Regions from separate parts of the Streptomyces sp. NPDC002520 genome, predicted to be linked through region 1. Evidence: riboswitches for the same ligand, from Rfam matches in the RefSeq annotation. Region 1 holds a riboswitch; the other holds the start of a gene.
What was found. Region 1 has a riboswitch for cobalamin ahead of ACWD5D_RS00235 (CbtB domain-containing protein). Riboswitches for the same ligand answer to the same signal wherever they lie in the genome.
Positions count from the first base shown of each region.

Region 2: another riboswitch for cobalamin. It lies ahead of ACWD5D_RS33345 (ribonucleoside-diphosphate reductase subunit alpha); the one in region 1 lies ahead of ACWD5D_RS00235 (CbtB domain-containing protein).

Region 1 covers NZ_JBSFXG010000001.1:49,738-55,584, reverse strand. Annotated here, with positions in the region: gene ACWD5D_RS00250 (PP2C family protein-serine/threonine phosphatase) at 1-539, opposite strand, end outside; gene ACWD5D_RS00245 (histidine phosphatase family protein) at 827-1,411, shown strand; gene ACWD5D_RS00240 (CbtA family protein) at 1,530-2,288, opposite strand; gene ACWD5D_RS00235 (CbtB domain-containing protein) at 2,310-2,531, opposite strand; cobalamin riboswitch at 2,567-2,717, opposite strand; gene ACWD5D_RS00230 (DUF6204 family protein) at 2,855-3,214, shown strand; gene ACWD5D_RS00225 (MarR family winged helix-turn-helix transcriptional regulator) at 3,268-3,726, shown strand; gene ACWD5D_RS00220 (hypothetical protein) at 3,987-5,441, shown strand; gene ACWD5D_RS00215 (pyrophosphohydrolase domain-containing protein) at 5,445-5,847, opposite strand, start outside.
Region 2 covers NZ_JBSFXG010000032.1:31,881-37,727, reverse strand. Annotated here, with positions in the region: gene ACWD5D_RS33350 (ribonucleotide-diphosphate reductase subunit beta) at 50-1,006, opposite strand; gene ACWD5D_RS33345 (ribonucleoside-diphosphate reductase subunit alpha) at 1,120-3,507, opposite strand; cobalamin riboswitch at 3,634-3,777, opposite strand; gene mctP (monocarboxylate uptake permease MctP) at 3,927-5,543, opposite strand; gene ACWD5D_RS33335 (DUF3311 domain-containing protein) at 5,540-5,806, opposite strand.

The DNA.
Region 1 (5,847 bases):
CGGACGGCCCGGTACGCGCGCGTGCCGCCCAGGCACTGGGTGACGATGGACGTGGTGCGCTGCCCTGGAGCGAGCGGGGGGCTGTCGTCGACGCTGACCTGGCGGAGCCCGTCGTCGCAGGCCTTCAGGACCCGGCTGTCACCCACGTTGAACACCAGCAGCGAACCCGGCTTCACGACGGCACCGGCGACCGTCGTCCCCATGGCCGCGAACGCACCTCCCGCCTCGCCGCCGGCGGCCTCGTACACGGCGCGGTTGCAGGCGTTCAGGGCGTCGCGCACAGCGTCATCGCTGCTCAGAACGGGGCCGACCGACGCGATACGGCGCACGACCAGCGCGCTGGCCACATCGCCGCCGGGATGCCCGCCGAGCCCGTCGGCGACGGCGACCACCAGGGGTGTCCCGATCGGGAAGACCAGAGTCTGCGGATTCTCCGTCGCCGTGGCGCACAGGGTCCACGGCCCGACCACCAGGCTGTCCTCGTTCCGTTCGCGGAGCAGCCCGGGATGGCTGAGCGCACTCACCGACACGTACCGCATGGAACGTCACCGACTTCCGGCATGGGACGCACCGCCGGACACCTCAAGCGTAGGCGGAACCGGGAGGCCGTTCCCTCCGGCGCGGTGCTCCCTGGTCTCCGGGCCGGGCGTACCTTCGTACGGACGCAGACGCAGCCGTGCGGATCCGATCCCACGGACCCGTTCGTACAGACCCGTCCGTACAAACCCGTCCGCACAAACCCGATCGCACAGAGCCGGTCGCACAGAGCCGGTCGTCCGGACTCGGCTCCGGCGCCCACCCCGGCCGAACCACAAGGAGCAACCGCGTGACCAGCCGTGTCACCCTCATCTCCCCGGCGATCACACCATCGCTGCGGCGTGCCCGCTTCGACGACGGTGACTCGATCGAGGACAGTGCGGCTGTGCGGGCCGGATCGGCGGCGACGTCCCTGCGCGCCGCCGGGCGCGCCTTCGCCTCCCCCAGCGTGCGCTGCCGGGAGACGGCCTCGGCACTCGGCCTCGACGCCTCGGAGCAGCCGGATCTCTCGGGCCTGGACGTCGGCCGGTGGCGCGGGCGGACGCTGGAGGAGGTCGGTGCCGAAGAGCCCGAATCGGTGGCTCGCTGGCTGGCCGACCCGGACGCCGCACCGCATGGCGGGGAATCGGTACGGGAGTTGTGCGCGCGGGTCGTCCGTTGGTGGGAAGCGGCGGGGTCGGGCGACGGAGGGACGGTCGCCGTGGTGGAGCCGGAGGTCGTACGGGCTGTGGTGGCGCACGTGTTGGGAGCACCCGCGTCCGCGTTCTGGCGCGTCGACGTCCCGCCGCTCACGGCAACGGAGTTCACCGGCCGGTCCGGGCGCTGGAACATGCGGGTGGGGCACGTCCTCGCCGCGTCGAAGGACGTCGTATGACGGGTGCCCGGAGCGTCCCGTCCCGGTGGCGACGAGCGCCTGCGCCGGTTCCCCGAGAGCGTGAAAAGGCCCCCGGACGGTCATCCGTCCCCGAGGGCCCTCTCTCATGTCCTGAAGGTCAGTGCGCGGCCGGCACCGCCCGCCCCGACGCGGAGGTCGCGGGCTTCGGGTTCAGCAGTCGTTCGGCCAACTCGCCGAAGAGCAGGCCGAAACCGCCCCAGAGGACGGCCTGGACGGCCAGGGCCGACAGCCGGAACCGCCACAGCAGGGTGGCCGGGAATTCCTTCGGCACCTCGTTGACGGCCGGAAGGAAGGCGTAGGCCAGACCGATCACCAGGAGGAAGCCGGCCACCGCGACGACGGTGGCGTACCAGGTGCCCAGCCGGGGTGCGAGCCGCTTGCCCAGGATGGTGGCGGCGACCGCGAGCAGCACGCTGAGCAGCATCATCAGGAAGTACAGGCCGGTCCGCTTGCCGATGGTGTCGGGGTCTCCGACCGACGGCGGGTTGGCCGGGTACTTCAGGAACGGCACGACGTAGACGGCGAGCAGAGCGCAGCCGGACAGCAGCAGCGCGGTCGCCCGCGGGGAGAAGCGGCCCACGCGGCCGAGCGCGACGCAGAAGGCGAGCGCGGCGACGCCGCCGAAGGCGACTCCGTAGACCAGGACACCGGTGGCGAGACCGGCGGTGGACTGCAGGGAACGCGAGACGACTTCCATCTCGTGCTCGTGGGCGTGGGCATGGGCTTCCTCGAAGCCGATCGCGCTGTCGATGTTCGGCTCACCGAGGAAGTACGCGACGCCGAGGGCGAGCACGCCGGCACCGAGGCCGGCGAGCATGCCCCGCACGAGCAGATTTCTTACCGTTGCGGAGTTCATGACGGGTGCGGCGTCCCCGGCTCAGTGGCAGGGGAAACCGAGCAGGTGGCGGCCGTCGTGCAGCCACTCGTGAACATCCGTGCCGTTGAACACGGAGGTGGCGCCCTGCTCGGCGCCGACGAAGTACAGCAGGACCAGCATCAGGACACCGAAGAAGACCGCCCACGGGGCGATGGTCTTCAGCGGCAGCGTGGCGGGTACGACGGGGGTGGTGGCTGTCGGCTGGGCGACGGTCTGCGCCATGGCAGGACCTCCTCTGGGAGTTCGCGTCCCATCTCGGTGGTGCACAGGACGACGGCCACGGGTCTGACTCACGAAACACCCCCCTTGGAGGGCGCCTCGCACACAGTGGCGCGACCGTGCCGGGCTCTCACCGGCTTCCGTCGTACCGTCGTCGATATCGGACAGACCGTACCGCGTGACGAGTGCATGGCCAAGACCGCACCAACTGACGCGATCTTGCTCTCGCGCCAGTGACCCGTCGGTGACCCATCGGGCGGCAGGCGGGCCGTCCGGTGCCGGAAACCCGGTGGAGCCGCGACGCACGCTCTGCCTAAGGTCGCGGGATGAGTACTCGTACCTTCCGTATCACCGTCCGCGGCGCCTTCGACGACCTCGGCGACGCGCAGCGGGCCGAGTTGCTGGCCGACGCCGCCGAGCACGACGTGCTGCACTCCGCCTACACGCCCGAAGGGCATCTCAGCTACGACATCGCCGCCCGGCCGGCCTTCGTCTTCCGCTTCTCGGACACCGGGGAGGAAGAGGAGGACATCCTGGAGGCGACGGAACGGGCCGAGGAGGCGGCGAAGGCGTGGCTGACCGAGCGTGGCTACGGCTTCAAGAACCTCCGCTCCAGCGCCGAGGACCTCTCGCAGGCGCCCCTGGGGAAGCGGCAGCGACGCAACGCGCGCATCAGGGGCGCATAAACTTGAGTACTCAAGGAGTAGGCAATGAATCGAGGAGCGGGAAATGACCGGCAATGACTGACGCGCTGGACGCGTCGTTGCGGCTGATGCGGGCGCAGGCCGCACTCGTACGGCGCTTCGACGCGAGCCTGGGTGGGCTGCACGGGGTGAGCCTGGCCGACTTCACGCTGCTGCTGCGGCTCGGCCAGGCGCCGGGCGGCCGGATGCGCAGAGTCGATCTGGCCGAGGCACTGGGGCTGACCGCCTCCGGGGTGACCCGAGGGCTGGCGCCCCTGGAGCGGATCGGACTGGTGACCCGCGAGGCTGACGCCCGTGACGCGCGCGTGGCCTACGCCTCGCTGACCGACACCGGACGGCGACTGCTGACGGAGATGCGGCGCACGGCCGAGGAGACCGCCGCCGAGTTCTTCACCGCACCACCCTGGGGCGAGGGGGACATCGGACTGCTCTCCACCCTGCTGACCCGCCTCGGCGGCACTGGTCTGCCCGGCCTCGGTGGCCCGCCCCGATGATCCCCTGCCGCGATCCCCTGCCGCATTCGGAATCCGGCCACAAGATGACCTGAACTCGCCGTGTTTCAGGTCACGTTGAGATGTGATCGGATTGTGAGGGGTACGTGCGCGCAGGCATGGCATGCTCATGCCTCACCACTGAGTTACCGACCGGTTCTACCTCACGGTAGCCGGGCCTGTGGTCATTCTTCGCCCGCCACGGGCCTGTGGTGTTTCTTCGCCACCCCCCACTCCACACAGGACTGACCTTGCGCAGACCCATGAGGCACAGGCGTGCCCTGCTGCCCGCCTTCGCCGTGACCACTCTCCTCGTCGCCGCCGGCTGTTCCTCGCCCGCACCGCATACCGAGCGGGCCGCGGCAGGGCACGGCAAAGAGATCCGGGCCACCGACGGCCACGCCGCCGGCCAGAACCACTCGCTCACCGTCGCGGCGGCCCCCGACGCGGCCGCGACCGCCACCGCAGGCCCGGCCGGCTCGGGTACGCGGGCGCACAAGACCACGCTGACCGTCAGCTCGTACGACAGCCGCAGCCGGCGTGCCGTCATCGCCAACGGCGGTGCCGGAAAAACGACTTCGCCCATCTCTCCTTCCTCCCCTTCCTCCCCTTCATCCCCTTCCTCTCCATCCTCCGCCGCCCCCTCCGCCTCCCCGGCCGCGCCTCACGGGGCCGCCGTGGGCGACGTCATCGCCAGCGCCCCGGCGCCCGGCGCACCCGACGGACTGCTGGCCCGGGTCACCAAGGTGATCGGCGAATCGGACCAGGGCACGGAGGTGCAGACCGAACCGGCCGACCTCAACGCCGTGTTGGGCGACGACACGGCCAAGGGCACCGTGCCGGTCAACCCCTCATCCTTCGCCGTTGACAAGCTGCTGCCCGACGTGAAGGTCTCCTGGTCCAAGGCGGGTGACGTGCACGTCGGACCCAAGGGCGCCACAGTGCCGCTCGGCAGCCTCCGGCTCGACGTCGGCGCCACGGTGCCGACGTCCGAGGACGCCCCTGCCTCGGCCACCGCCTCGGTGTCCGGGTTCGTGCAGGTGGCCCCGCAGGTCGACTTCACCTACGACGGCACGGGCACCGACGCCGCGCCGAGCTCGGCGTACCTGGGCGTGTCCGGCGACTGGACCTCCGGCTGGGCGGTGAAGGGCCGCGCGGCGGCCACCGCCGCCCCGCTGCGGATCCCGTTCGCCAAGCTGCACGCCGACCCCGTGCTCCAGGTAGGCGCGGTCCCCGTGGTCGTCAACCTCGACCTGACCTGCTATGTCCAGATCAACGGCGACGGGCACGTCACCGTCGACGTGGAGCAGGCCATCAAGGGTGGCTTCAAGGCCGGCGGCACCTTCGGCGCGGCCCAGGGGTGGTCACCGGTCAGCTCCGCCGACATGACGAGTGCGCCGGTACGGGCCTCCCTGACCACCGGCGGGAAGGTGACAACGGCCCTCGGCGCCGAGGCCTCGGTCGGCCTCTACGGCAGCGTCGGCGTCACCGCGGATCTTGCTCCGTATCTGCGCGGTGAAGGCTCCGGTACGGTCACCGCCTCCACCGACACCCCTGCGACGGCGCATGGCGTCTGGGAGGTGTACGGCGGCGTCGATCTGTCGGGCACCCTGCGGCTCCAGCTGTCGCTCTTCGGCACACCGGTGCTGGAGCGGAGCGTCCCGCTGGGCTCCCTGCACCGCGAGTGGAAACTGGCGGACGGCTCACTGGGGGAGTAGCCCTCAGGCGCCGTCAGGTATCCAGCCCTGGCGGCGCAGGACGGCCGACACGTCCGGTGCCCGGTAATGCTCCCCCTTGAGGACCTTGCCGTCAGAGCGGCGGGCGACCTGGCCGTCGGGGCCGAGTTTGCTCATGTTGGCGCGGTGGATCTCGGCGATCACCTCGTCGAGGTCGATGCCGTGGACCAGCGCCGTGCCGTACGCCACGTACACCACGTCCGCCAGTTCGTGGGCGAGCCGGTCCAGCGGGCCCTCGACCGCCACCTCGGCGACCTCCGCGGCCTCCTCGGCGAGCAGCTCCCCGCGGTGCGCGGCCAGGCCGGGCGACACCTCTTCCGGCCTGCTGCGGGCGTCGAGGCCGAAGGCGAGGTGGAACTCACGGACGAGGTGGGCGGGGGAAGTGCTC
Region 2 (5,847 bases), on a different contig from region 1:
TCGACCGGCAGCTCAGGGAGGCCCAGGAGACCGGGGGAGATGGGCGCGCTCAGAAGTCCTCGTCCAGGTCGACGGTGCCCTCCACCGCGACCTGGTACGCCGACGGACGGCGCTCGAAGAAGTTCGTCAGCTCCTGAACGCCCTGCAGCTCCATGAAGGAGAACGGGTTCTCCGAGCCGTACACCGGGGCGAAGCCGAGCCGCGTCAGACGCTGGTCGGCGACGCACTCCAGGTACTGCCGCATCGACTCGGTGTTCATGCCGGGCAGGCCGTCACCGCACAGGTCGCGCGCGAACTGCAGCTCGGCCTCGACGGCCTCCCGCAGCATGTCGGTGACCTGCTGCTGAAGCTCGTCGTCGAAGAGCTCCGGCTCCTCCTTGCGGACGGTGTCGACCACGTCGAAGGCGAACGACATGTGCATCGTCTCGTCACGGAACACCCAGTTGGTGCCGGTGGCCAGACCGTGCAGCAGACCCCGGCTGCGGAACCAGTACACGTACGCGAAGGCGCCGTAGAAGAACAGGCCCTCGATGCAGGCGGCGAAGCAGATGAGGTTCAGCAGGAAGCGGCGGCGGTCGGCCTTGGACGCCAGGCGGTCCAGCTTCTCGACCTCGTTGATCCACTTGAAGCAGAACCCGGCCTTCTCACGGATGGAGGGGATGTTCTCCACGGCCGCGAAGGCGGCGGCGCGGTCGTCCGGGTCCGGGAGGTAGGTGTCCAGCAGCGTCAGATAGAACTGGACGTGCACGGCCTCCTCGAACAGCTGCCGGCTCAGGTAGAGCCGCGCCTCGGGGGAGTTGATGTGCTTGTACAGCGTCAGCACCAGGTTGTTCGCGACGATCGAGTCACCCGTGGCGAAGAAGGCCACCAGCCGGCCGATCAGGTGCTGCTCCTTCGGGGACAGCTTCGCGAGGTCGGCGACGTCCGAGTGGAGATCGACCTCCTCCACGGTCCAGGTGTTCTTGATGGCGTCCCGGTAGCGCTCGTAGAAGTCCGGGTAGCGCATCGGACGCAGGGTCAGTTCGAAGCCCGGGTCGAGCAGGGTGGTGTACTTTCTGGCGCTGCCGGCGCGAAGCGCCGTCGTTGAGGGGCGGTGGTCGGGCGACGGGTGGGCACTCATTACTGGCAGGCCTCGCAGGACTCGGGGTTTTCGAGGGAGCAGGCGACGGCGTCGGGGTCGGCCACCTGCTGGACGGGGATGGTGGGCTGTGCCTGGGCGGCACGGGCGATACGGGTCGCCGGGCGCGAGCGCAGGTAGTACGTCGTCTTCAGGCCCGACTTCCAGGCGTACGCGTACATCGAGGAGAGCTTGCCGATGGTCGGCGTCTCCAGGAACAGGTTCAGCGACTGCGCCTGGTCGAGGAACGGGGTCCGCGCCGCCGCCATGTCGATCAGACCGCGCTGCGGGATCTCCCACGCCGTGCGGTACAGCGCCCGTACGTCGGCCGGGATCCAGACGAAGTCCTGCACCGAGCCGCTGGAGTCGCGCAGCGCCTCGCGGGTGCGGGCGTCCCACACGCCCAGTTCCTTGAGGTCCTGCACCAGGTACGAGTTGACCTGGAGGAACTCGCCGGACAGCGTCTCGCGCTTGAACAGGTTGGACACCTGCGGCTCGATGCACTCGTACACGCCCGCGATGGAGGCGATGGTGGCCGTCGGAGCGATCGCCAGCAGCAGGGAGTTGCGCATGCCCACGGTGGCGATCCGTGTCCGCAGCGCCGCCCAGCGCTCGGGCCAGTTCAGCTCGACCTCATAGTGGTCGGGGTGCAGCACGCCCCGGGCCGTACGGGTCTTCTCCCAGGCCGGCAGCGGGCCGCTGCGCTCGGCGAGGTCGGCGGAGGCCTCGTACGCGGCGAGCATGATGCGCTCGGCGATCCGCGTGGAGAGCGCCCGTGCCTTCGGCGAGTCGAAGGGCAGGCGCAGCTTGAAGAAGACGTCCTGCAGGCCCATCGCGCCGAGGCCCACGGGACGCCACTTGGCGTTGGAGCGGCCCGCCTGCTCGGTCGGGTAGAAGTTGATGTCCACGACGCGGTCGAGGAAGGTCACGGCGGTGCGGACCGTCTCGTCCAGCCGCTCCCAGTCGATGTCGCCGGCCGCCGTGTCGACGAAGGCACCCAGGTTCACCGAGCCCAGGTTGCAGACCGCCGTCTCCCCGTCGTCGGTGACCTCCAGGATCTCCGTGCAGAGGTTGGAGGAGTGGACGACGTGGCCCGGCAGGGCCGTCTGGTTGGCGGTGCGGTTGGCGGCGTCCTTGAAGGTCATCCAGCCGTTGCCGGTCTGCGCGAGGGTGCGCATCATGCGGCCGTACAGGTCACGGGCCGGGATGGTCTTCTTCGCGAGCCCGGCCTCCTCCGCCTTGCGGTAGGCGGCGTCGAACTCCTCGCCCCACAGGTCGACCAGCTCGGGCACGTCCGCCGGGGAGAACAGCGACCACTGCCCGTCGGCGTTGACCCGGCGCATGAACTCGTCCGGGATCCAGTGCGCGAGGTTCAGGTTGTGCGTACGCCGGGCGTCCTCACCGGTGTTGTCGCGCAGCTCCAGGAACTCCTCGATGTCGGAGTGCCAGGTCTCCAGGTAGACCGCGGCGGCGCCCTTGCGCCGGCCGCCCTGGTTCACGGCGGCCACCGAGGCGTCGAGGGTCTTCAGGAACGGGACGATGCCGTTGGAGTGCCCGTTGGTGCCCCGGATCAGCGAACCGCGCGCCCGGACGCGGGAGTACGACAGACCGATGCCGCCGGCGTGCTTCGAGAGGCGGGCGACCTGGTGGTAGCGGTCGTAGATGGAGTCCAGCTCGTCCAGCGGGGAGTCGAGGAGGTAGCAGGACGACATCTGGGGGTGCCGCGTACCGGAGTTGAAGAGCGTGGGCGAGGAGGGCAGGTAGTCGAGGCGGCTCATCAGGCCGTAGAGCGCGGCGACCTCGTCGAGGGCGCGCACGGTGTCGTCCTCGGCCAGACCGCTCGCCACCCGCAGCATGAAGTGCTGGGGCGTCTCGATCACCTGACGGGTGAGCGGGTGGCGCAGCAGGTAGCGGCTGTGCAGGGTGCGCAGGCCGAAGTAGCCGAAGCGGTCGTCGGCGGCCGGGTCGACCAGCGCGTTCAGTCGCTCGGCGTGCAGCCGCACGAACGCGGCGGTGCGGTCGGCGACGAGACCCTCGCGATGGCCCACGGCCACCGACTCGGTGAAGGAGGTCACGCCCTGCGAGGCGGCCTCCGCGCGGATCGAGAGGGTCAGCAGGCGGGCGGCCAGCCGCGAGTAGGCGGGGTCCTCGGAGATCAGGCCGGCGGCGGCCTCCGTGGCGAGTTCGCGCAGTTCCGCGGCGACGTCGGAGTCCGCCCGCGCCGACCGGCCGCGCAGCGCGGCGGCGGCGACCCGGCCGGGGTCGGCGTCGGGCAGGTCGGCGGTCAGCTCGGTCAGGGTCCGCAGCAGCGCGGCACCGGGACCGTCGGTCTCCACCGGGGCCTCGGTCGCCGGGATGGCTGAAGCCGGATCGGCTGGCGCGATGGTCACGTGGGGCTCTCCCTCGCTCGGCACAGGGCCTGGCGGAGGGCAGGGGGCAGCCACGAGCGCGCACGGCGTCGCGTCCACCGGCCCACTCCACGAGGCCCGGACGTCTGAAGGCACCCGAGCCGGGCGGCCGGGTGCGCGCTGCCGACAGGTCCTCGGACTGACTCCTGTGCGACGCTCTCCGTCGTGCGGGCGGACGTGCACAAGTACACCGTTGCGGGACAGTTCCGGATTCGCACCGGATTCCCCTGTGGCGACAGCGAGGATGAGCATACATCTAGTGCCGGGCTGTCGTGGCACCCCCAGATGTTGTGTCTGTTGTGTGTTGTGCTGGCTTCAGAGTGTCAACTTGTGTATGACGGCGGGCAAGAGGAAGCGGGCCGCCGTGGGTTCGTCCCCCGGCGGCCCGCTGCGGGTGTGCCCTAGTGGGCGGCGCCCGTCAGTTCCGTCTCCACGCCCGCGTCGCCCGCGTCCGCCGTGTAGTCCTGCGGCCGGGTCTCGTCGATGCCCTCGGGGGCCTTCACGGCCTTGAGGACGAGGGTGAGGACCACCGTGACGGCGACGTTCAGGACGAACGCCGTGAGACCGATGTAGCCGATCTCGCCGATGCCGGGGATCTCCTTCGCCGAGCCGCCGAAGTGCTTCTGGGTCGGGGAGGCGACCCCGTACGCGGCGACCGTGCCGTAGACCATGCCGACCGCCCAGCCCGCGAGCAGGGCCCAGCGGTGGAACCACCGGGTGAACAGGCCGCCGACCAGCGCGGGGAAGGTCTGCAGGATCCAGATGCCGCCCAGCAGCTGGAAGTTGATGGCGACCGTCTTGTCCATGGTGAGGACGAAGACCAGGGCGCCGACCTTCACCAGCAGCGAGACGAACTTGGAGACCTGGGCCTCCTGCTTCGGCGTGGCGTCCGGCTTGATGAAGTCCTTGTAGATGTTGCGGGTGAAGAGGTTCGCCGCCGCGATGGACATGATCGCCGCGGGGACCAGGGCGCCGATGCCGATGGCCGCGAAGGCCACGCCCGCGAACCAGTCCGGGAACATGTTCTCGAACAGCTGCGGGATCGCCAGCTGGCCGTTGGTGACGTTCACGCCGGCCGCGATCGCCATGAAGCCCAGCAGGGCCAGCAGGCCGAGCATGAGCGAGTACAGGGGCAGGAGCGTGGTGTTGCGGCGGATCACCTCACGGCTCCTGGACGACAGGGTCGCGGTGATCGAGTGCGGGTACATGAACAGCGCGAGGGCCGAGCCGAGCGCCAGCGTGGCGTACGTCCACTGGCCGGCCTCCGGCGGGGCGAGCGCGCCGCGCGGCTTGCCGGTGGCCGGGTTGACCTGGCTGAACGCCTGACCGGCCTTGGCGAAGACGTCGTCGAAGCCGCCCAGCTTGATCGGGATGTAGATGATCGCCACCGCGATGACGACGTAGATCAGCGTGTCCTTCACGAACGCGATCAGGGCCGGGGCGCGCAGACCCGAGGAGTAGGTGTAGGCCGCGAGGACACCGAAGGCGATGAGCAGCGGCAGGTCCTTCACGAACCAGTTGGTGTTCTCCCCGCCGCCGACGCCCATCACGTCCAGGACGGCCTGGATGCCGACGAGCTGGAGCGCGATGTACGGCATCGTCGCGAGGATGCCGGTGACGGCCACCGCCAGCGACAGGCCCTTCGAGCCGAACCGTCCGCGCACGAAGTCGGAGGTCGTGACGTACCCGTGGCGGTGCGAGACCGACCACAGGCGCGGCAGGAAGGTGAAGATCAGCGGGTAGACCAGGATCGTGTACGGCACCGCGAAGAAGCCGGCCGCGCCCGCCGCGTAGATCGCCGCCGGTACGGCGACGAAGGTGTACGCCGTGTACAGGTCGCCGCCGAGCAGGAACCAGGTGATCCAGGTGCCGAAGGACCGGCCGCCGAGCCCCCACTCGTCCAGGGAGTGCTCGTTGTCGGCCTTGCGCCAGCGTGCGGCGAGGAAGCCCATGACCGTGACGGCCAGGAAGAAGAAGATGAAGACGCCGAGCGCGACGCCGTTGACGCCGTTCTTCACTTCGCCGCACCCCCGCCCCGGGTGGCCCTGCGGGCACGCTGGTCACGCTGCCAGAGCTGGTGGGCGACCATGGTGAGGGCGGTCGAGATCAGCACCCAGAGCATCTGGTACCAGTAGAAGAACGGGATCCCGATGAACGTCGGGTCCGTCTTGGCGTACGAGCCGACCCACAGCATCGCCACGAACGGCACGGCGAGACACAGGGCGATGACGACGCGGACCGGTGTTACCACCGGTGGTCTCACTTCAGGTGTTTCCGACATGCCACGGCTCCGTCCCCTCGGTGCTCACCTGTGCAATGCGC